DNA from 3 places in the Streptomyces sp. NPDC051963 genome. Region 1 is predicted to be linked to each of the others. Evidence: predicted binding sites of a transcription regulator. Region 1 holds the regulator's gene; each other region holds the start of a gene.
The links. The regulator HspR, encoded in region 1, represses chaperone genes until heat shock. The targets are predictions, from matches to a motif close to TTGAGNNNNNNNNNCTCAA.

Region 1 (7,643 bases):
GTGAAGGCCACCAACGGTGACAACCACCTCGGTGGTGACGACTGGGACCAGCGCATCGTCGACTACCTGGTCCAGCAGTTCCAGGCCGGCCACGGCGTGGACCTCGGCAAGGACAAGATGGCGCTCCAGCGCCTGCGTGAGGCCGCCGAGAAGGCCAAGATCGAGCTGTCCTCGTCCACCGAGACCTCGATCAACCTGCCCTACATCACCGCCTCCGCCGAGGGCCCGCTGCACCTGGACGAGAAGCTCACCCGGGCTCAGTTCCAGCAGCTGACGGCCGACCTGCTGGAGCGCTGCAAGACCCCGTTCTTCAACGTCATGAAGGACGCCGGCGTCTCCATCAACGAGATCGACCACGTCGTCCTCGTCGGTGGCTCCACCCGCATGCCCGCCGTCGCCGAGCTCGTCCGCGAGCTGACCGGCGGCAAGGACGCCAACAAGGGTGTCAACCCGGACGAGGTCGTCGCCATCGGCGCCGCTCTCCAGGCCGGTGTCCTCAAGGGTGAGGTCAAGGACGTCCTGCTCCTCGACGTGACCCCGCTGTCCCTCGGTATCGAGACCAAGGGCGGCATCATGACCAAGCTCATCGAGCGGAACACGACGATCCCGACCAAGCGGTCCGAGATCTTCACCACCGCCGAGGACAACCAGCCCTCCGTGCAGATCCAGGTCTACCAGGGCGAGCGCGAGATCGCGGCGTACAACAAGAAGCTCGGGATGTTCGAGCTGACCGGTCTGCCGCCGGCCCCGCGCGGTGTCCCGCAGATCGAGGTCGCCTTCGACATCGACGCCAACGGCATCATGCACGTGACCGCGAAGGACCTGGGCACGGGCAAGGAGCAGAAGATGACCGTCACCGGTGGCTCCTCGCTGCCGAAGGACGAGGTCAACCGGATGCGCGAAGAGGCCGAGAAGTACGCGGAGGAGGACCACGCCCGCCGCGAGGCCGCCGAGACGCGCAACCAGGGCGAGCAGCTCGTCTACCAGACGGAGAAGTTCCTCAAGGACAACGAGGACAAGGTCCCCGGCGAGATCAAGACCGAGGTCGAGGCCTCCGTCGAGGAGCTGAAGGAAGCCCTCAAGGGGGAGGAAACCGCCGAGATCCGCACGGCCACCGAGAAGGTCGCGGCCGTCTCGCAGAAGCTCGGCCAGGCCATGTACGCCGACGCCCAGGCCGCGCAGCAGGCCGCGGGCGGTCCCGAGGGTGCCGCCGAAGGCGGCGCCAAGGCCGACGACGACGTCGTGGACGCCGAGATCGTGGACGACGAGCGCAAGGACGGTGCGGCGTGACCGAGGAGACCCCGGGCTTCGACGAGAAGCCCGACGTCCCCTCCGGCGCGACCCCTGACGACGCCGAGCCGAAGGCGGCTCCCGAACAGGGGGCGGCCCCGGCCGGGGACGTGAACGCGGACGCGGGCCTGCTGGCCCAGCTGGACCAGGTGCGTACGGCGCTCAACGAGCGCACCGCGGACCTCCAGCGGCTCCAGGCCGAGTTCGCGAACTACCGCCGCCGGGTCGAGCGTGACCGGATCGCGGTCAAGGAGATCGCCATCGCGAACCTCCTGACCGAGCTCCTGCCCGTGCTCGACGACATCGGCCGCGCCCGGGACCACGGCGAGTTCGTCGGCGGATTCAAGTCCGTCGGGGAGTCGCTGGAGACCGTCGCGGCGAAGATGGGACTCCAGCAGTTCGGCAAGGAGGGCGAGCCCTTCGACCCGACGATCCACGAAGCGCTGATGCACTCCTACGCGCCGGATGTCACCGAGACGACCTGCGTCGCGATTCTCCAGCCGGGGTATCGCTTCGGCGAGCGCACCATCCGCCCCGCGCGGGTGGCCGTCGCCGAGCCCCAGCCGGGTGCGCAGACGGTCAAGGCCGAGGACGGGACGGAGACGTCCGCCGCGGACGAAAAGGAGAGCGGTGGCCCGGACGAGGGCTGACGTTGAACTGACGACAAGAGCGACGAGAGAGGAGGGACGTCGAGGATGAGCACCAAGGACTTCATCGAGAAGGACTACTACAAGGTCCTCGGCGTCCCCAAGGACGCCACCGAGGCCGAGATCAAGAAGGCGTACCGGAAGCTCGCCCGCGAGTACCACCCGGACGCCAACAAGGGCAACGCCAAGGCCGAGGAGCGCTTCAAGGAGATCTCCGAGGCGAACGACATACTCGGCGACCCCAAGAAGCGCAAGGAATACGACGAGGCACGCGCCCTCTTCGGCAACGGCGGGTTCCGTCCGGGGCCGGGCGGCGCGGGCGGCGGCAACTTCAACTTCGACCTGGGTGACCTCTTCGGAGGCGGCACCCAGGGCGGGGCGAACGCCGGCGGCTTCGGCGGCGGCATCGGTGACGTCTTCGGGGGCCTGTTCAACCGCGGCGGCGCCACCACACGCACCCAGCCGCGGCGCGGCCAGGACATCGAGTCCGAGGTCACCCTCAGCTTCACCGAGGCGATCGAGGGCGCGACGGTCCCGCTGCGGATGTCCTCGCAGTCACCCTGCAAGGCCTGTTCGGGCACGGGCGACGCGAACGGCAACCCGCGGGTCTGCCCGACGTGCGTGGGAACCGGCCAGGTGGCCAGGGGCTCGGGCGGAGGCTTCTCCCTCACGGACCCCTGCCCGGACTGCAAGGGCCGCGGTCTGATCGCGGAGAACCCCTGCGAGGTCTGCAAGGGCAGCGGCCGGGCCAAGTCCTCGCGCACGATGCAGGTCCGCATCCCGGCCGGGGTGTCGGACGGCCAGCGCATCCGTCTGCGCGGCAAGGGCGCACCCGGCGAACGGGGCGGCCCGGCGGGCGACTTGTACGTCGTCGTGCATGTCGACGTACACCCGGTCTTCGGCCGCAAGGACGACAACCTGACGGTGACCGTGCCGGTCACGTTCACCGAGGCGGCGCTGGGCGGAGAGGTCCGCGTCCCGACGCTGGGCGGCCCGCCCGTGACCCTGAAGCTGCCGCCGGGCACGCCCAACGGCCGCACCATGCGGGCGCGGGGCAAGGGCGCGGTCCGCAAGGACGGCACACGCGGCGACCTGTTGGTCACCGTCGAGGTGAGTGTCCCGAAGGACCTGACGGGGAAGGCTCGTGACGCACTCGAGGCGTATCGCGAGGCGACCGCGGGCGAGGATCCGCGGGCTGAGCTGTTCCAGGCAGCGAAGGGAGCTTGATGGAGATGGACGGCCGTCGACGCAACCCGTATGAGCTGACCGAGGAGACCCCGGTCTACGTCATTTCGGTGGCGGCCCAGCTGTCCGGCCTGCACCCGCAGACACTGCGCCAGTACGACCGTCTGGGCCTCGTGTCTCCGGACCGCACCGCCGGGCGCGGCCGCCGCTACTCGGCCCGCGACATCGAACTGCTGCGCACCGTGCAGCAGTTGTCGCAGGACGAGGGCATCAACCTGGCCGGCATCAAGCGCATCATCGAACTGGAGAACCAGGTCGCGGCGCTTCAGGCCCGGATGTCCGAGATGCAGGCCGCGCTGGACGGCGCGGCGGCGGCGATGCAGCAGCGGGAAGCGGCCGTCCATGCCTCCTACCGCCGGGACCTGGTCCCGTACCAGGAGGTCCAGCAGACCAGCGCGCTGGTGGTGTGGCGGCCGAAGGGACGGCAGTCGGACTGACCGACGCGGACGTGTGGAGAGGGCCGGGAGGTTGGCGAACCTCCCGGCCCTCTCCACGTCGTGATCACCTTTCGATCACAGATCCGCGATTTTTCGAAGATCAATTGTATATCTTGCGCTCCACCCCCGGAAAGCATCAAGGGGACTCTCCAAAGGAGTTGGAGTGCAACGCACCAACCGAAGACGGTGGATCCAGGCCGCGGCGGCGATGACGCTGGCCCGGATTCCTGGCCGGTGACCCGTCGGTCGCGCCCTTCCCGGCGCAGAGCGACGAGATCGTGAACAGTCCCGCCCAGGCCGTCACCCTCGGCGACGCCGCCCCGGACATAGCCGAGCTGCTGGGCCTCAGCGAGGAGCAGGCCGCCCGGCGCAACGCGAAGATCCGGAACCGGCGCATCGAGCTGGTCTCCCAGCGCACCGAGACCTCCTCCGTGTATGTGAACCCGGACGGCACGCTGACCGCCGAGTCGTACGCCGGGCCGGTGCGGGTCCAGCAGGACGACGGCTCCTGGCAGCACATCGACACGGAACTCGCCGACGAGGGCGCCGCGTTGGAGCCCGAGGCCGCAGCCGCCGACATCACCGTCTCCGACGGCGGCGACAAGAAGCTGGCCTCCGTCTCGGAGGGCGGCGCCTCCATGGCGCTCGGCTGGGAGGACACCCTGTCCACGCCGACCGTCAAGGAGGACACCGCCTCCTACGACCTGGGCGACGGCCAGACCCTGACGGTCACCGCCCTGAAGCAGGGCTTCTCCCAGAACGTCCTCCTCGACGAGGCGCCCACCGGCGACCTCACCTACCGCATCCCGGTCATCCTCAAGGGCCTGACCCTGTCCGAGGCGGACTCCGGACACCTGCTGCTGAAGAACAAGGCGGGCAAGCTGGTCGCCGAGGCCCCGGCGCCGATGATGTGGGACTCCTCGGTGGGCAAGAAGTCCGGTGAGTCCAAGCATCTCGCCGCCGTGGACACCGAGATCGAGACCGCGGCCGACGGCGCCCAGACCCTCGTACTGCGCCCGGACGCCGACTACTTCACGCAGGACCTGACGTACCCGGTCACCGTCGACCCGACCAGCACCCTGGCGGTCACCACCGACACCTGGGTCGCCACCAACTACCCCGACTCCCAGGTCTCCTCGACCGAGTTGAAGTCGGGCACGTACAACGCCGGTACCACCGTGGCGCGTTCGTTCCTGAAGTTCGATCTCGCGGGCTACGAGGGCGTCCACGTCATCGACACCAACCTGGCGCTGTACTCGTACTGGTCCTCCGCCTGCACGGTGGGCACCGGCACGGCCGTGCGGCGGATCACCGAGTCCTGGTCGTCGTCCACCGTCACCTGGGCCGATCCGCCCGCCGCCACCACCACGGGGCAGGTGATCAACACCGCCGCCAAGGGCTACTCCGCGGACTGCCCGGCCGGCACGATGAACTTCGACATCGACACCATCGTCAGGGCGTGGACCAGCGGCACGGCCAACCACGGCCTGCTGGTCCGCGGTGTCGACGAGACCGACTCCTCCACCTGGCGGCGCTTCCACTCCGCCAACCACGTCTCCGGCGACGGCTCTACGGAACCGCACCTGACGATCACGTACAACTCCTACCCCGAGGTGCCGGCCGCGCCCGCCCTGGCGCCGGTCACCGGCACCAACGTGATCACCTCGACCACGCCCGTGCTGTCGACCCTGGTGAACGACGGCGATCCGCAGCGGGCGCGCGCCCAGTACGCCATCGAGCCGGACCCGGCGTACAACGACACGACGTACACGCTCACCACGGACACCCCCTACGTCGACACCATGGAGGTCGCCACCCTCGCCCTACCGGTGGAGAACCCGCTGCCCAACGGCAAGCACCTGAGGGTGCGGGCCCGTGCCTACGACGGGAGCGACTACTCCACGGCCTGGAGCGCCTGGAAGACCTTCATGGTCGACACCTCAAAGGCCCCGCGCCCGAGGTGCCCACCGACCTCGCGACCGGTGCCGTCCAGACCACGACCCCGCTGCTCACCGGCGTCGTCACGGCCGCGGGCCGGGGTGCCGTGTCCGCCGAGTACCTGCTCTACGACGCCGCCGGCAACGCCGTGGGCCAGCCCCTCACCGCCGCCGTCCAGGACGGCGACCGGGCCGTCGCGAAGGTGTCGGACGGGCTGCTCACCGACGGCGCCACCTACCGCTGGAAGATGCGAGCCTGCGCGGACGGCGTGTGCTCCGCCTACACCGCGCTGCAGACGTTCACGCTGGACGTGACCGAGGAGACCGGGAGCTCCGGCACCACCGGCACCGCGCCCGAGGCGGTCACCGACCTCAAGGCCGTGCCCGGCGAGCACGGCGCCCTGGTGACCTGGTCCGCGGCGGAGTTCACCGGTGAGGCGACCGACGTGGTCACCTACACCGTCACCGCGACGGCCAACGACGGCACGACGGTCGGCACCAAGACCACCACGGGCCTGTCCGCGGTCTTCGACAACCTCGACGCGGACGCCGGGGACGTCACCTACACCTTCAAGGTGACCGGTAAGAACGCCTACGGCACCGGCCCGACCGCCACGTCGGGCGGCATCGTGCCGGCGGCCGTGACAGGCGGTACGGACGCGTACTCGACGGCCATGCAGGCCTACCACTTCGCCCGGGGCGGCCTCGTCCAGGGCAGCTATGTCGACGCCAACGACGCCGCCGCGAACAGCGCGTACGGCGCCCAGTTCGTCAACCGTCTCGCCAAGGACCAGGAAGCGCTGCTGCGGGAGCGGGTCGCGGGCTCCGAGGACGACTCGGACAACATCTCGCCCGATGCCACGTTCACCGATGTGCTGGCCATCCCGTCGGCCGACGGGACGAAGGTCACCCTGCGCGCGACGGTGCACACCTCGGACACCATCGTCACCGACGTCAGCACCGCCACCGCCGACCCGACCGAGCAGACCGGCCAGACCGAGATGCGTTACACCTTCTCCGCCGGTGCGGAGCCGGTACTGCTCTCCGTGGTCACCGCGGCCGCCAAGGAGGTGGTGGTGCGGCCGACCGGCGCCGCGTTGGACGACTTCGCCAACGCCGTCGAGGGAGACCTTCAGGCGGACGGCCTCGAACCCTCGGCGTTCGACGGCGACTCCACGGACGACGGCAGCGAGACCACCGCCACCACGGTCTCCTTCGACGCCCTTCAGGCCGGTACCTACCTGCGCACGGGAGCGGCCACCTGGGCCGTGACCAATTGGAACGCGCCGGCCATGTATGGCTCGGACTGCACCAACTTCGTCTCCCGGGTGATGCACTTGGGCGGTGACATCAGGATGAAGGGCTCCGGCGACGAGAACCACAAGAGCAAGGACTACTGGTGGCGCAAGCCGAGCAACTGGATCCACGAGGAGACCTGGACGTGGATCAACGCGGCTTACCTCAAGACGTTCATGGAGCGGCACATGCTGCACTCCAAGCGGAACACGAGCAACGCGTTCACCGGTGACATCATCCTCTACGACTGGAAGAACGACGGGAAGGTCGACCACGCCTCGATCATCAGCAAGATCAGCAACGGGAAGATCTATGTGACCCAGCACAACAAGAACTACAAGTACCGGGCCCTGTCGGCCCAGAAGGCCGCCGAGCCGAAGATGAAGATCTGGATCTACCGGCCCAAGCCGGAGTGGTACTGATGCGGCGGGGAGCCTGGGTGTGGATCGTCGCTGCGGAGGCGGTCCTGACCCTGCTCGTGGCCCGGACCCTGTGGACCTGGCATGACGACCCGTACGTCTTCCTCGCGGACGTTCCGTACATGGAGTGGTCCAGCGTCGGACTCGCGGTCTCGCTCCTGCTGACCCTGGCCCTCGTCTCGCGTGAGCAGTTGTGGCCCCGGCGGGTGGGCTGGTCGCTCACCGCGGCACGGCTGTGTCTGCTGCCGTGCCTCGCGCTGGCGTGGTACCCGGCGATGTCGCCGTACATCTCCCTCTGGTGAAGCACTACCGGTAGAAGCACCACCGGTAAAGGAAGCCGGGCCCGTATCCATGGGCCCGGCTTTTCCGACC
Region 2 (7,643 bases), on a different contig from region 1:
TCGATCTCCAGCTCGCCGAGGCGCAGGATGCCGCTGCGCGGCGTGGAGGCCGCGACCGCGGCCCGCTCCACCCGGCGCAGCAGCACATGCACCCGTGCCGCCAGCTCACGCATCGAGAACGGCTTGGTCATGTAGTCGTCGGCACCGACGCCGAGCCCGACCAGCATGTCCGTCTCGTCATCACGTGCCGTGAGCATCAGCACCGGCACCGGCCGCGCGGCCTGCACGCGCCGGCAGACCTCCAGGCCGTCGAAGCCCGGCAGCATGATGTCGAGGATCAGCAGATCGGGCTGCCAGGCCTCGGCCGTGTCGACGGCGGCCGGGCCGTCGCCCGCCGTCTGTACAAGAAACCCTTCGGCACGCAGGCGGGTGGCGATGGCGTCCACGATCGTGGGGTCGTCCTCGACCACCAGCACCCGGCGCTGTGCGCCCGGGGTGGCCGTCGCCGTGCCGTTGTGGGAGGTGTGTGTCTGCTCCATCGCCCGCCCCTGAAGTTGCTTTCCGGAATCCGTGGGGTGATCCCTTATGACTGCGCATGTCTGCGATTGACGCTTGAATGATCGGCGCCAGGGAAGCAGAGTACGGGGAGTCACCGACCATTTGCTATCCAGGCCGGACGGCAACATGCACGACGTCCGGAACGCCCCGGGCAACGGGGATCTCTTCGGTACGCACCCGCTGGAAACCGGCATTCCATAGGGTTCCTTCAAATTCCGGAGAGGGCTTCGCGGACCAGACGGCCAGTACGCCCGATGGCCTCAACGCCCCTGCGCAGCTGGCCAGTCCGGTCGGTGAGTACAGTCCGCCGTTGCCCTCGGTGACGGTCCAGTCGGGGCCGTTGTCGATGTCCAGGCACAGTGCGTCATACGTGTCGGAAATCTCATTGACGTAAGGGATCACGTCACTTTCGACGATCTCCGTGCGGGGATCCGCGAGAGCCTTCGCCGTCAGCGCGGACAGGGGGCCCTCGCGGTGCCAGCCGATCACGGCCGGTTCGCGTTCGACGACGGTAATGCGGCCCCAGCGGGGGTTCTCCGCGGCGTGCGCGAGCGAGAAACCGACGCCCAGGCCTGCGATCAGCACATTCGGCCGCTTCCGCTCGTCCAGGGCGTCGAGTGCCGCGTCGACCAGTCGGCGCTCCGAGCGTCCGTCGGAGGTGTCCATCAGGAAGCAGCCGTTCGCGATGATCTGGAGCAGTTCGCCGTGGCGGCGCAGGACGACTTCGCCGTGCGGGCCCTCACGACGGTCCAGGACTTCGGGCAGGTCGTATGCGGTGGGCATCGGCCCATCCTGACAGTTCCCTGACGAATGGTTGATGGAATTACGGACATCGTGTTGACGAGACATGAACGTGCCTGACGCCGCCGCGGGCAGATACCGGCCGTTGCCTGAGAGTTGGGTGTGAATCGGCTGCGAGGTGGTGCCCGTCACAGACAGCGGCGCGCGGGGGCGCGGAGGGTGGAGTGAAAGGGAAGGAGCGTCTCACGGTGGAACGGATCGCGCCGACGACGCCTCGTGATGCCCTTCCCGAGGTCTCCGGGCTGCTGAACGGCATGCCGCGCCAGCGGACACCGGAACCGGCGGCTCCCCGAAAGCGCCCTCTACGTCCGTGGCGAGTGCTGCCCACCCCCACGGGAACCCCCTTCACCTTCGCCTTCGCGGCCGTGCTCGCGGGCACCTCGCTGATCATCGAATACGCCGACCCGTCGGTCGTCCACGCCCTTCTCCAGGGCTCCAGCACCGACGTGGCGCACCTCGTCCGCACGCCGGTGTTCGTGCTGCTGGCCAGTGCGCTGTGGGTCGCGGGCGGGCTGGTGTCGCCGTACGCGATCGGCTTCCTGCTCGTCCTCACCGCGCTGGAGCGGCGGATCGGCGGGGCCCGCACGGCCTGTGTCTTCCTGGCCGGACATGTGCTGGCCACCCTCGCGACCGAAGTCCCCATCGGACTGGCGGTCCTGGTCGGCCATCTGCCCGACAGCTCCCTCCACCGGCTCGACTACGGCATCAGCTTCGGCGTCGCGACGGGCGTCGGTGCGGTGGCGGGTCTGCTGACGCCGTGGGTGCGGTGGCCGCTGGTGGGTCTGTTCGGCTGGACGCTGGTCCAGGACCTGGTCGCGTTCACGGACCCGATGTCCGAGTGGGGGCATCTGATCGCGCTGGGGATCGGGATCGCGCTGTGGCCGACGGTTCGGCGCGGGGCGCGGCGCTGAGCTTTGCGTTGGAGTAGGCGGTTCGTTGTCCGCGGGCCCGGTGGGGGCTGGTCGCGCAGTTCCCCGCGCCCCTGACGGGGCGCTGTTGTGGGCCCGGGTTCATTGGTTCCGCTCAGACCTTGCGTGCCGCGGTCAGTCCGCTCGCCAGTGCCGGGATGCCGAGTCTGCGTTCCTCCTCGGGGGTTGCTCCGTGGAGGCGGTTGGTGAGTTGGGAGGGGTCGGTGTCCAGGTCGTAGTACTCGCGGAAGATGACCTCGCCGCTGCCCTTCGGGCGGCCCTCGGAGTCGAGGCGGCCGCGGTAGTACTCCGTGTACTGCTGGGACTTGCCGATGTAGGACGCCCAGGTGTGGATCGGTTTCTTGTCCTGGCGGTTCCAGAACCACTCGGCGAGCAGGTGGTCGCGGTCGTTGCCGAGGTCGAGGAGGGAGTGGCCGTCGTGCGGGGTGTCCGGGGTGATGCCGGCCGCGTCCAGGAGGGTGGGCGCGATGTCGACGTGACCGGTGAGACGGTCGTCGGTGCCGACGGTCAGGCCGGCCGGCCAGGACAGCCAGAACGGCACCTCCAGACTCGGGCGGTACGGCACCGACTTGCGCAGCCAGCCGTGGTCGCCCCAGCACAGGCCGTGGTCGCTGGTGAACAGCACGAGCGTGTTCTCCAGCTGTCCCAGCGCCCGCAGCTGGTCGCGGAAGTCGCGCATCGCGTCGTCCACGGAGAGCAGCGTGCGCAGCTGGCTGGTGCGCAGGGCCTTTCCCTGGGCGAAGGAGTGGTGGGCCTTCCGCAGGAAGCGCGGCTTGTCGGCCTTGTCCGACTCGAACACCGACGGCCGGCCCTCCCACTCGGGCACGCGGGTGCGGGCGTACTTCTGCTCCGGGATGTTCACCTCATGCGCGCTGCGGGTGGCGACGTACGCGAACCAGGGGCGGTCGTCGGTGCGGGACTTCTCCATGAAGGCGAGGGCGCGGTCCTTGATGACGGTCGTGTTGTAGCCCGGGATGTTCCGTACCGTCCCGTTGTCGTTGTAGTGGCCGTTGTAGTAGCTGACCGGCTCCTGGAGCAGCCACTCGTCGAAGTGCGGGGGATCGTCGCCGGTGTGCCAGTAGTTGAGGTACTTGCCGAACAGGCCCGTCCGGTAGCCGGCCTCGTGCAACTGGCGCTGGACGGTGGTGTGCTGGTCCAGACGGTACGGGTGGCGGGTGTCAAGGAGCCCGTGGTTGTGGGCGTACCGGCCCGACATGATCGAGGCGCGGGACGGCGCGCACAGGGGCGTGTTCGCATGCGCCCGCGCGAAGGTCACGCCCTGTCCGCCGAGCCAGTCGACGGTCTGCCGGATCGCCCAGTCCGTTTCCTTGGGCTGGTCGTCGGTGAGGACGAGAAGGATGTTGGGGCGGTCGCCGGGGCGGGGGCGACGGCGGGGAGCGGGTGCGGGCGCCCTGCTCACGACGGGCCGGGCGGTGTGTGCCGGGCCCGCGGCCGGGTCGCTGCCGCCGTCCGTCGCCTTCGCGATGATCGGGATCGCCGCCCCCGTCGCCGCCACCGCGGCCCCCGCGATCACCGCACGCCGTGCCGGCGCACGTCGATGTCCCTCGGTCATGTGCTCCCCAAGTCCCCGTTGATCCCCGTGCATCCCCATGCGTCCCCGTTCGGACGCTCCCACAGTCTGTGAGCGAGCTTGCAGTGTGCGGACGGTTCCTGTGAACGGTATTGCGGGGATGTCGCGGCGGCCTTGCGGTGTTGTGGCAGAGGGCGTCGGCGCGCTCCGGCCAGGGGGGTGGGCCCCCGCGATGGCGGTGACCTCGCGAATCGGGGTGATCGCTCAGAGCGAACGAGGCTTGGGGAACAACGAGGGGCTCACAAGCATTGAGTCGGCATAGCTCAACTTCATTGTCGAGAGGACGATCATGGCTGCCGAGTCCACCACCCCCGTAACACTCAACCTGCCCGTGCTGCCGCTCGATGACGAGGTCGTGCTGCCCGGGATGGTGGTGCCGCTGGACCTGAATGACGCCGATGTGCGTGCCGCGGTGGAGGCCGCACAGGCCGCCGCCCGATCAGAGCCCGGAAAGCCGAAGGTCCTGCTGGTGCCGCGCGTCGACGGGGCCTACCCGAGCACCGGTGTGCTCGGCACCGTCGAGCAGGTCGGCCGGCTCGCCGACGGTGACCCGGGCGCCCTCATCCGTGGACGCGGACGTGTGCAGATCGGCGCCGGTACCACCGGGCCGGGCGCCGCACTGTGGGTCGAGGGGACCAGGGTCGACGAGGCCGTGCCCGAGCCGCTGCCGGGGCATGTCACCGAACTGGTCAAGGAGTACAAGGCCCTCGCCACCGCCTGGCTGCGCAAGCGCGGCGCCTGGCAGGTCGTCGACCGCGTGCAGGCGATCGACGATGTTTCCACCCTCGCCGACAACTCCGGCTACTCGCCCTTCCTCACCACCGAGCAGAAGATCGAACTCCTGGAGACCGGTGACCCGGTGGCCCGCCTCAAGCTCGCCACCCAGCAGCTGCGCGACCACCTCGCCGAGCAGGACGTCGCCGAGACCATCGCCAAGGACGTCCAGGAGGGCGTCGACAAGCAGCAGCGCGAATTCCTGCTCCGGCGCCAGCTGGAGGCCGTACGCAAGGAGCTGCGCGAGCTCAACGGCGAGCAGGAAGGTGAGGAGTCCGACGACTACCGCGCCCGTGTCGAGGCCGCCGACCTGCCCGAGAAGGTCCGCGAGGCCGCCCTCAAGGAGGTCGACAAGCTGGAGCGGTCCAGCGACCAGTCGCCGGAGGGCTCCTGGATCCGCACCTGGCTGGACACCGTCCTCGAACTGCCGTGGAACGAGCGAACCGATGACAATGCCGCGTACGACATCCAGGGCGCCCAGGCGATCCTGGACGCCGAGCACGCGGGCCTTCAGGACGTGAAGGAGCGGATCACCGAGTACCTGGCGGTGCGCAAGCGCCGTACCGACCGGGGGCTCGGAGTCGTCGGCGGGCGGCGCGGCGGTGCCGTCCTGGCCCTCGTCGGCCCGCCCGGCGTCGGCAAGACCAGCCTCGGCGAGTCGGTGGCCCACGCCATGGGCCGCAAGTTCGTCCGCGTCGCCCTCGGCGGCGTCCGCGACGAGGCCGAGATCCGCGGCCACCGGCGTACGTACGTCGGCGCGCTGCCCGGCCGGATCGTCCGCGCGATCAAGGAGGCCGGTTCGATGAACCCGGTCGTCCTGCTGGACGAGATCGACAAGGTGGGCTCGGACTTCCGGGGCGACCCGGCGGCAGCCCTCCTGGAGGTCCTCGACCCGGCCCAGAACCACACGTTCCGCGACCACTACCTCGAGGTCGAACTCGACCTGAGCGATGTCGTCTTCCTCGCCACGGCGAACGTCCTGGAGGCCATCCCGGAGGCCCTCCTCGACCGGATGGAACTGGTCCGCCTCGACGGCTACACCGAGGACGAGAAGATCGTCATCGCCCGCGACCACCTGCTCCCGCGTCAGCTGGAGCGGGCCGGCCTGAACAAGGACGAGGTCGTCATCGACGAGGGCGCGCTGCGCAAGCTCGCCGGCGAGTACACACGCGAGGCGGGCGTCCGCACCCTGGAGCGGTCCATCGCACGGCTGCTCCGCAAGGTGGCGGCGCAGCACGAACTGGGCGAGCGGGAGCTGCCGTTCACGGTCGGGGACGGTGACCTGCGCGGTCTGATCGGGCGGCCGCACCACGTGCCCGAGTCCGCGCAGGACCCGGCGGAGCGCCGTACGGCGGTCCCCGGTGTCGCCACCGGCCTCGCGGTCACCGGAGCGGGCGGTGACGTCCTGTTCGTGGAGGCGTCGCTGGCCGACCCGGAGACGGGCGCGGCGGGTCTGACCCTGACCGGCCAGCTGGGTGACGTCATGAAGGAGTCGGCGCAGATCGCGCTGTCCTTCCTTCGCTCGCACGGCGCCGAACTGGAACTGCCCGTGGCCGACCTGAAGGACCGGGGCGTGCACATCCACTTCCCGGCGGGCGCGGTGCCGAAGGACGGCCCGAGCGCGGGTGTCACGATGACGACCGCACTGGCGTCGCTGCTCTCCGGCCGCCTGGTCCGTACGGACGTGGCGATGACCGGCGAGGTCTCGCTGACCGGCCGGGTCCTCCCGATCGGCGGCGTGAAGCAGAAGCTGCTCGCGGCGCACCGGGCGGGCGTCACCACCGTCATCATCCCCAAGCGCAACGAGCCGGACCTGGACGACGTCCCGGCCGAGGTGCTGGACAAGCTCGACGTCCACGCCGTGACCGACGTCCGCCAGGTCCTGGAACTGGCCCTGTCGCCGGCCACGAACGGCGCGACCCCGGAGGTTCCGATCGCGGCGTGACGGGCGCGACCGGACAGGCAAGGCCCGGACCCCGCAAGGGGGCCCGGGCCTTCGCCGTACCTCGGGAAATCAGCCGTTGGCCAGCGCCTGCACCCGGTCCAAAGCACCGTTGAACTTGTTGTGGTCCCCGACCGTCGGGCCGGAGGACGTGTACTGCCACATGGTGTGGTACGCCCAACCGGCCGGCAGTGTCCCCACGGTCGACGCGTACCGGGCGATCCACAGCGGGTTGGCGGTGGCGAAGCCGGCGTAGTTGCCGGTGCACTGGGTCCACCAGCTGGTTGCCGTGTAGATGACGGGGTCGCGGCCGGTGCGGGCCTTGTACTGGGTGACGAAGCTGCGGATCCAGCTGACCATCTCGCTCTGGGTCTTGCCGTAGCAGGCTGCTCCGTACGGGTTCCACTCGATGTCGAGGGCGCCGGGCAGGGTCTTGCCGTCGCGGGACCAGCCGCCGCCGTGATCGACGAAGTAGTTCGCCTGGGCGGCGCCGGTCGTCGTGTCCGGGGTGGCGAAGTGGTAGGCGCCACGGATCATGCCGACGTCGTAGGGGCCGTTGTACTGCTGGGCGAAGTAGGGGTTCGTGTAGTACGTCCCTTCGCTCGCCTTCGTGTAGGCCCATCTGACGCCGCTGCTCCACAGGGTGGACCAGGCGACGTCGCCCTGATGGCTGGAGACGTCCACGCCCTCCGTCTGGGTGGCGCGGGGGTCGGGAGGTAAGTCCCCCTGGCCGTCGTGGGCGACGACTCCCATGCCCATGTAGGCGGAGCCGCGGCCGAGCACTCCGGCGTTGGGGTTCAGCTCCTCGTCGGCGTTGGCCGGGGCGGCGAGGGCCAGGAGGAGGGAGAGGGCGGCGAGCAGGATGCCGGCGAGGGTGAGCCGGTGAGGGTGTACCGATCCAGGTCTGTGCACGGTCATAGCGTGCCTCCGAGGGCTCGGTTGTGCTCGGTGGGGAACGCGGTGGGGGTACGTCGTTGCCGGCCCTTGCTGGCGTGGGCATGCCAGCAATTTCCTGGTAAAGAAGCTACGCACGTAGACGACCGGGTGGGAAGGGGGTCCGGTGGCTGCCGTTGGTCTACGCCTGCGAAATACTGGCGGAGCTGCGGCG
Region 3 (7,643 bases), on a different contig from region 1:
TACCGCGCCAAGCTGCCCCGGCACCCCGGAGCCCCCCTCGACGTCAGCGTCCCGCCCAACCTCAGGAACCACGGCGTGACGCTGTCCGCGCACGGCCGCGGCGTCTCCGTGCAGGCGGGCTGGGCCCCGCACGTGGAGAACGGCCTGACCCTGGTCGCCGTCGGCATGATCTCCGCCCTGGCCGTCCTCCAGCGCACCCGGCTCGCCGCCTTCGACATGATGCGGCGCAACGAACAGGCGCTCACGGACTCGCCGTCCGAGGTGCGCACGCTCATCTCCCGGCTGTCGACGGGCGTGAACGAACTGCAACTGGACCTGGCCTTCGGCGTGGAGGCCTACGTCGACAGCCTGCTGATCCCGGAGATGCTGATGGAGGGCTTCCAGTCCTCGCTGCGGGACACCCTCGGCATCCGCGACAGCCTCGACAACTCCGCGCGCATGGTCGAGCGCCTCACCTCCGTGATCAACGCCCGTTCCGCCGCCCTGGACGCCGCGCTCGCGGAGCGTGACGAACACCGAGACCGCACCGTCTCCGCCCTGGTCGCAGTGGCCACGCTGATCGCCCTGCCGCCCACCCTGCTGCTGGCCTTCTTCGGCGTGAACGCGACGAACGTGGACGACCACCACTCCATCCTCGACCTACGGGAGTACGGACTGGCGTACGCGCTGGCCTGGATTCCCTTCGTCGTCCTGGCCGTGATCGGATACATCCTGCTCAGGCGGGTCAGCGGACGCTCCGGCTCGCTGCTCGACCCGTCCGACGACGGATCGGTTACGGTGCCCGCACCGCGTTCCTCATCCGGGAGTTGACTGTCCATGTCGCGACGACCCGCCGTATCGGCACACAAGGGAGGGTCCGAGCTGGCCGCCGCCGCCACCTGGGAGGCCTATGAGGACGCGATCGCCTCGGGTGCCGAGTACGTCGAGTTCGACATCCGGCGTACGGCGGACGGCGTCTTCGTCGTCTACCACGACCCCCGGGTCGACCACACCGGCCCGCTGCTCTCCCGGATCACCCACGCCGAGCTGAGCGAGCGCGCCGGATACGCCGTGCCGGTCGTGGACGACGTCATGGCCCTGATCGCCGGGAAGCTGATCGGGCACCTCGACCTGAAGGAGGTGGGCGAGGAGCGTGAGGTGATCGACCGGGCGGTCGCCCTGCTCGGCGAGGACGGATTCGTGGCCACGACGCTGGAGGACCGTTCCGTCGCCGCCATCTCACAGGCGTTCCCCGGCGTGCGCACGGCCCTGTCCCTGGGCCGCAACCGCAAGGAGCTCGGGTGGGCCCGGCTGCCGATGACCCGGCTGGGCGAGCTGTTCCCGATGCGCCGGGTGCGCGCCTGCGGCGCGAGGGGGGTGGCCGTGCACCAGCGGCTCGCCCGCGCCAACGTACTGCGCGAGGCCGCCCGCAACGGCCTCTTCACCATGGTGTGGACGGTCAACGACGACGACCTCCTTCAGACCTTCCTCGGCGACCCCCGCGTCGACGTGCTGATCACCGACCGACCCCGGCGCGCGGTTGCGCTCCGCGGGGAGCCGCGGGAGCCTGAGCGCACGCTCAGCTAGCCGGCGCCGAGGCTGCCGCCCCCACCCGCTGGGTACCCGTCCCATTGACAAGAGCGCACTCAAGTTTTGTGCTGGAGTGCGGGAGCGGCCCTGGCGGAAGGGGACAGCGATGGCACGTGCGGTCGGAATCGATCTCGGGACCACGAACTCGGTGGTGGCCGTCCTGGAGGGCGGCGAACCCACTGTCGTCGCCAATGCGGAGGGCGCGCGGACCACACCGTCGGTGGTGGCCTTCGCGAAGAACGGCGAGGTGCTCGTCGGTGAGGTGGCCAAACGGCAGGCCGTGACGAACGTGGAGCGCACCGCCCGCTCGGTGAAGCGGCACATGGGCGACGGGGACTGGCGCTTCCCTGACCAGGGCGACATCGACGGCACCCGCTACCGGGCGCAGGAGCTGTCCGCACGCGTCCTTCAGAAACTGAAGCGGGACGCCGAGTCCTACCTCGGCGAGGACGTCACCGACGCGGTGATCACCGTACCGGCGTACTTCGACGACGCCCAGCGGCAGGCCACCAAGGAAGCCGGGGAGATCGCGGGCCTGAAGGTGCTGCGGATCATCAACGAGCCGACGGCCGCCGCCCTCGCCTACGGCCTCGACCGGGGCGAGGAGCAGACCGTGCTCGTCTTCGACCTCGGCGGCGGCACCTTCGACGTGTCGCTGCTGGAGATCGGCGACGGCGTCATCGAGGTCAAGGCCACCAACGGCGACACGCACCTCGGCGGTGACGACTGGGACCAGCGGATCGTCGAGTACCTGATCAAGAAGTTCAAGGGGCAGAACGGCATCGACCTCGGCAACGACAAGATGGCCGTGCAGCGGCTGCGCGAGGGCGCCGAGAAGGCCAAGATCGAGCTGTCGTCGTCCTCCGAGACCACGATCAACCTGCCCTACATCACCGCCTCCGCCGAGGGCCCCCTCCACCTCGACGAGAAGCTCACCCGCGCCCAGTTCCAGGAGCTGACCGCCGACCTCCTCGACCGCTGCAAGACCCCCTTCCACCAGGCGGTCAAGGACGCCGGCATCAAGCTCTCCGCGGTCGACCATGTGATCCTCGTCGGCGGCTCCACCCGGATGCCCGCGGTGACCGAGCTGGTCAAGGAGCTCACCGGCAAGGACCCGCACAAGGGCGTCAACCCGGACGAGGTCGTGGCGGTCGGCGCCGTCCTCCAGGCAGGTGTCATCCGCGGCGACGTCAAGGACGTCCTGCTGCTCGACGTCACCCCGCTGTCCCTGGGCATCGAGACCAAGGGCGGCATCATGACCAAGCTCATCGAGCGCAACACCACGATCCCGACCCGGCGTTCGGAGATCTTCACCACCGCCACCGACAACCAGCCCTCGGTCGGCATCCAGGTCTACCAGGGCGAACGCGAGATCGCCGCCTACAACAAGAAGCTCGGCGTCTTCGACCTCACCGGACTGCCGCCCGCCCCGCGCGGGGTCCCGCAGATCGAGGTCGCGTTCGACATCGACGCCAACGGCATCATGCACGTCTCCGCCAAGGACCTCGCCACCGGCCGCGAACAGAAGATGACCGTCACCGGCGGCTCGGCCCTCCCCAAGGACGACATCGACCGGATGATGCGGGAGGCCGAGCAGTACGCGGAGGAGGACCGGGGGCGCCGGGAGGCCGCCGAGACCCGCAACCAGGCCGAGCAACTCGTCTACCAGACCGAGAAGTTCATCCGGGAGAACGAGGACAAGGTCCCCTCCGAGACCAGGTCGGAGGTCGAGTCCGCGATCACCGAACTCAAGGAACTCCTGGAGCGCAACGCCGAGACCGGCGAACTGCGCACCGGCGTCGAGAAACTCGCCACCGTCAGCCAGAAGATGGGCCAGGCCATGTACGCCCAGGCCCAGGCCCAGCAGACACCGCCGGAGGGCACCGAGCAGCCCACCGGACCGCAGGACGAGGAAGGCGTGGTGGACGCGGAGATCGTCGACGACGACAAGGACCAGAAGGGCGGGGCGGCCTAGGCCTCGGAACCCGCCCCGTCAGGACCCCGCCCGCTCCCAGCCCCGTCGCTCCGGGCGTGGTCCCAGCTGGTTCAGATCACGGCTGCGGTAGACGATGTACGGCCGGAACAGGTACTGCACGGGCGCGCTGAACATATGCACCAGGCGGCTGTACGGCACGAACGCGATCAGGGCCATGCCGATCACCGCGTGGATCTGGTACAGCACGGGCACGCCCGCCATCCGTTCGGTGTCCGGCTGGAGGGTGAACAGGCTGCGGGCCCAAGGGGCGATGGACTCACGGTAGTTGTAGCCGTCGCCGGAGGCGTGGGTGAGCTTGGCGACCATGCCCAGCGCGATCGCGGCCAGCAGGACGACGTACATGACCTTGTCGTTGACCGTCGTCGCGCGGAAGACCGGCGCATGGGTGCGGCGGCGGTGGATCAGGAGCACGATCCCGGCGACCGTGAGGAGGCCGGCCGCGGTCCCGCCGTACAGGGAGAACAGGTGGTAGGTGTGCTCGCCGACGCCGATCGCGTCGGTCCACGACATCGGGATGAACAGGCCGACGACATGGCCGGCGAGGACGAACAGGATGCCGTAGTGGAAGGCCGGGGAGGCGATGTTCAGCAGCTTCGACTCGTAGATCTGCGAGGAGCGCGTGGTCCAGCCGAACTTGTCGTAGCGGTGGCGCCAGACGAGGCCGGCGACGAGGAGGACGACGGCGACGTACGGCAGGACGCCCCAGAGGAAGACGGTCATGAGCGTGCTCCGGTGCGGGCGGGCGGCAGGGTCGCGCACACGGCGTCCAGGACGCACGCGTACGGGGTGCCGAACTCGGTGAGCCGGGAACGGAGTTGTTCCAGGGCTCCGCGGTGCTCGGTGAGCAGGTCGGTGTTGCCGGTGCGGGACGCGAACTCCAGGACCGCGGGCAGGAAGTCCGGCAGCTCCTCGCCGGTGAACTCCAGGCCGTGGGCACGGTAGATGTCCTTGAAGCGGACCAGGGACATGCCCCTGCGCCGGGTGTCCCCGTCGCTCCACCAGCTCAGATACAGGCTGTGGCGGTTCTTGAAGTCGAAGACCTGGACATAGTGCGCGGCCAGGACCTGCGGATCGGTCAGCGCGGCGTGGTCGGTGAACTCCCGTAGCTGCGGGGCGGCTTCGCGCAGCAGCGGCAGCCGGGCGCGGAACTCGTCGTCGGGGTAGGTGAGACAGAGCGCCGCCGCCTGATAGAGCATCTCGAATCCGGGCATCAGACCTCTCCCTCCTTGTCCGAGGTCTGCCGATGGCGCAGCGCGTGGAAGTTCTCCACCGACACCAGCGGCAGATGGGTACGCCCCCCTGAGTCCTGGCCGAACGGCCCGTCGCCGCCCATGCCCGGCCCGCCGTCGACGTCGAGGCTGCACCCGTCCGGGAGCGCGGACTCCTCCAGCCGCCGGGCGTCCCCGACGGCGGCGGTCGGGATCACATACCGGTCCTCGTACTTGGCGATGGCCAGCAGCCGGTACATCTCCTCGATCTCGTCGGGTCGCATGCCGACGGCGGCGGGGACGACCGGATCGGGCATCTCGCCGAGGTTGATCGCCCGCATATGGGCACGCATCGCGGCGAGCTTCTCGAGCGACGCCCGGACCGGGGCGACATCGCCCGCCGTGAAGAGCTCCGCCAGGTACTCCAGCGGAATGCGCAGGGTGTCGATCGCCCCGAAGAGGTTCTGTGCGTTCTCGCCGTCGTGCCCGGTCTCCGTCAGCGCGTCGACCACCGGAGAGAGCGGCGGGATGTACCAGACCATCGGCATGGTGCGGTACTCCGGATGCAGCGGAAGCGCCACCCGGTACTTGCTGATGAGCGCGTGCACGGGGGAGCGGCGGGCCGCCTCCATCCAGTCGTACGGGATCCCCGCCTCGTCGCAGGCGCGCCGCACCCCCGGATCCTCGGGGTCGAGGAAGACGCCCAACTGGGCCTCGTACAGCTCCTGCTCGTCCCGCACCGAGGCCGCGGCCGTCACCTTGTCCGCGTCGTACAGCACCACCCCGAGATAGCGCAGCCGCCCCACGCACGTCTCCGAGCAGACCGTCGGCAGACCGACCTCGAGCCGCGGATAGCACATCGTGCACTTCTCGGCCTTGCCGGTGCGATGGTTGAAGTAGACCTTCTTGTACGGGCATCCCGTCACGCACATCCGCCAGCCCCGGCAGCGGTCCTGGTCGACCAGGACGATGCCGTCCTCCGCCCGCTTGTACATCGCGCCGGAGGGACAGGAGGCCACACAGGACGGGTTGAGGCAGTGCTCGCAGATGCGCGGCAGATAGAACATGAAGGTCTGCTCGAACTCGAACCTCACCTTGTCGGCGGCCTGTCTGCGGGTCCGCTCGACCATCGGGTCGAGGTCGCCGTGGGCCGGGGCGCCGGCGAGGTTGTCGTCCCAGTTCGACGACCACTCGATCTTCATCGGTTTGCCGTCGAGCTGCGAGACGGGCTGGGCCACCGGGTAGTCGTCGCCGAGCGGGGCGTCGGTGAGGTTCTTGTAGTCGTAGGTCCAGGGCTCGTAGTAGTCCTTGATCTCCGGGAGCCTGGGGTTGGAGAAGATGCCCGCGAGCTTCTTGAAGCGGCCCCCCGCCGTCAGCTTCAGCGCCCCGCGCCGGTTCAGTTGCCAGCCGCCCTGCCACTTCTCCTGGTCCTCGTAGCGGCGCGGATAGCCCTGCCCGGGCCGGGTCTCGACGTTGTTGAACCAGACGTACTCCATGCCCTGGCGGTTGGTCCACGCCTGTTTGCAGGTCACCGAGCAGGTGTGGCAGCCGATGCACTTGTCGAGGTTCATCACCATGGCGATCTGGGCCATCGGACGCATCAGTACTCGACCTCCTGGCTGCGGCGCCGGATCACCGTCACCTCGTCGCGCTGGTTGCCCGTGGGGCCCAGGTAGTTGAAGGCCCAGGAGAGCTGGGCGTAGCCGCCGACCAGGTGGGACGGCTTGAGGATCAGACGGGTGAGGGAGTTGTGGATGCCGCCGCGCCGGCCCGTCGTCTCCGTCTTCGGCACGCCCACCGTGCGCTCCTGCGCGTGATGCATGTAGACGGTGCCGTGCGGGATGCGGTGCGAGACGACGGCGCGGGCGACGACCACTCCGTTGCGGTTGACCGCCTCGATCCAGTCGTCGTCCTTGACGCCGATCGCGTCCGCGTCCTGCGGGGCCATCCAGATGTTCTGGCCGCCCCGGGAGAGCGCCAGCATGAACAGGTTGTCCTGGTACTCGGAGTGGATGGACCACTTGTTGTGCGGGGTGAGGTAACGGACCGTCACTTCCCGTTGGCCGTCCGGGCCGAGGCGGGGTTCGCCGAAGAGCCGGTTCATGTCCAGGGGTGGCCGGTACACCGGGAGCGCCTCGCCCAGCTCATGGATCCAGTCGTGGTCGAGGAAGAAGTGCTGGCGCCCGGTGAGGGTGTGCCAGGGCTTGAGATGCTCGGTGTTGAGCGTGAACGCCGTGTAGCGGCGCCCGCCGGACTCGCTGCCCGACCACTCCGGTGAGGTGATCACCGGCACCGGCGCGGCCTGTGTGTCCGCGTAGGTGACGCGCTTGCCCTCGTGCTCGGCGGCCAGGTGGGCCATCCGCTGCCCGGTGCGCGCCTCAAGGGTGCGGAAACCCTGGGTGGCGAGGCGCCCGTTGGTGGTGCCGGACAGGGCGAGGATCGTGTTCGCGGCCTTCACCGCCGTGTCGAGGGACGGACGGCCGTCGTACGCGGTGCCGTTCAACTGCCGAAGGTCTTCGACCTCCTGGTCGGGTTGCAGGGCGATTCCCTTGGCGGGCAGGCCGAGTTGCTCCACGAGTGGACCGAGGGCGGTGAACTTCTTGCCGATCGCCGTGTAGTCACGCTCCACGACGGTCAGGTTCGGCATGGTCCTGCCGGGCACGGGATCGCACTCGCCGCGCTTCCAGTCCCGGACCACCCCGCCCGGCTGGGCGATCTCGCCGGGTGTGTCGTGCTGGAGCGCCGACGCGACCAGGTCCTTGCGCACCCCGAGGTGGTCGACGGCCAGTCGGCTCAGCTTCTCGGCGAGCGCCTTGAAGGTGTCGAAGTCGGTGCGCGCCTGCCAGGGCGGGTCCACGGCCGGGGTGAAG

Region 2: lon (endopeptidase La) is a predicted target of HspR. The motif match lies at 4,068-4,086, and genes of this name have one in related genera.
Region 3: dnaK (molecular chaperone DnaK) is a predicted target of HspR. The motif match lies at 1,611-1,629, and genes of this name have one in related genera.

Annotation. Positions count from the first base shown of each region.
Region 1 covers NZ_JBIUCC010000005.1:493,298-500,940, forward strand. Annotated here, with positions in the region: gene dnaK (molecular chaperone DnaK) at 1-1,290, shown strand, start outside; gene grpE (nucleotide exchange factor GrpE) at 1,287-1,940, shown strand; gene dnaJ (molecular chaperone DnaJ) at 1,986-3,164, shown strand; gene ACIHFB_RS22985 (heat shock protein transcriptional repressor HspR) at 3,170-3,619, shown strand; gene ACIHFB_RS22990 (DNRLRE domain-containing protein) at 3,898-5,871, shown strand; gene ACIHFB_RS22995 (amidase domain-containing protein) at 6,558-7,274, shown strand; gene ACIHFB_RS23000 (hypothetical protein) at 7,292-7,573, shown strand; gene ACIHFB_RS23005 (cellulose 1,4-beta-cellobiosidase) at 7,643-7,643, opposite strand, start outside.
Region 2 covers NZ_JBIUCC010000007.1:260,369-268,011, forward strand. Annotated here, with positions in the region: gene ACIHFB_RS29210 (response regulator transcription factor) at 1-479, opposite strand, end outside; gene ACIHFB_RS29215 (spermidine synthase) at 604-1,281, opposite strand; gene ACIHFB_RS29220 (rhomboid-like protein) at 1,488-2,210, shown strand; gene ACIHFB_RS29225 (sulfatase) at 2,323-3,801, opposite strand; gene lon (endopeptidase La) at 4,109-6,538, shown strand; gene ACIHFB_RS29235 (lysozyme) at 6,608-7,453, opposite strand.
Region 3 covers NZ_JBIUCC010000004.1:70,187-77,829, reverse strand. Annotated here, with positions in the region: gene ACIHFB_RS17095 (hypothetical protein) at 1-810, shown strand, start outside; gene ACIHFB_RS17090 (glycerophosphodiester phosphodiesterase family protein) at 817-1,566, shown strand; gene dnaK (molecular chaperone DnaK) at 1,676-3,544, shown strand; gene narI (respiratory nitrate reductase subunit gamma) at 3,563-4,285, opposite strand; gene narJ (nitrate reductase molybdenum cofactor assembly chaperone) at 4,282-4,776, opposite strand; gene narH (nitrate reductase subunit beta) at 4,776-6,374, opposite strand; gene ACIHFB_RS17065 (nitrate reductase subunit alpha) at 6,374-7,643, opposite strand, start outside.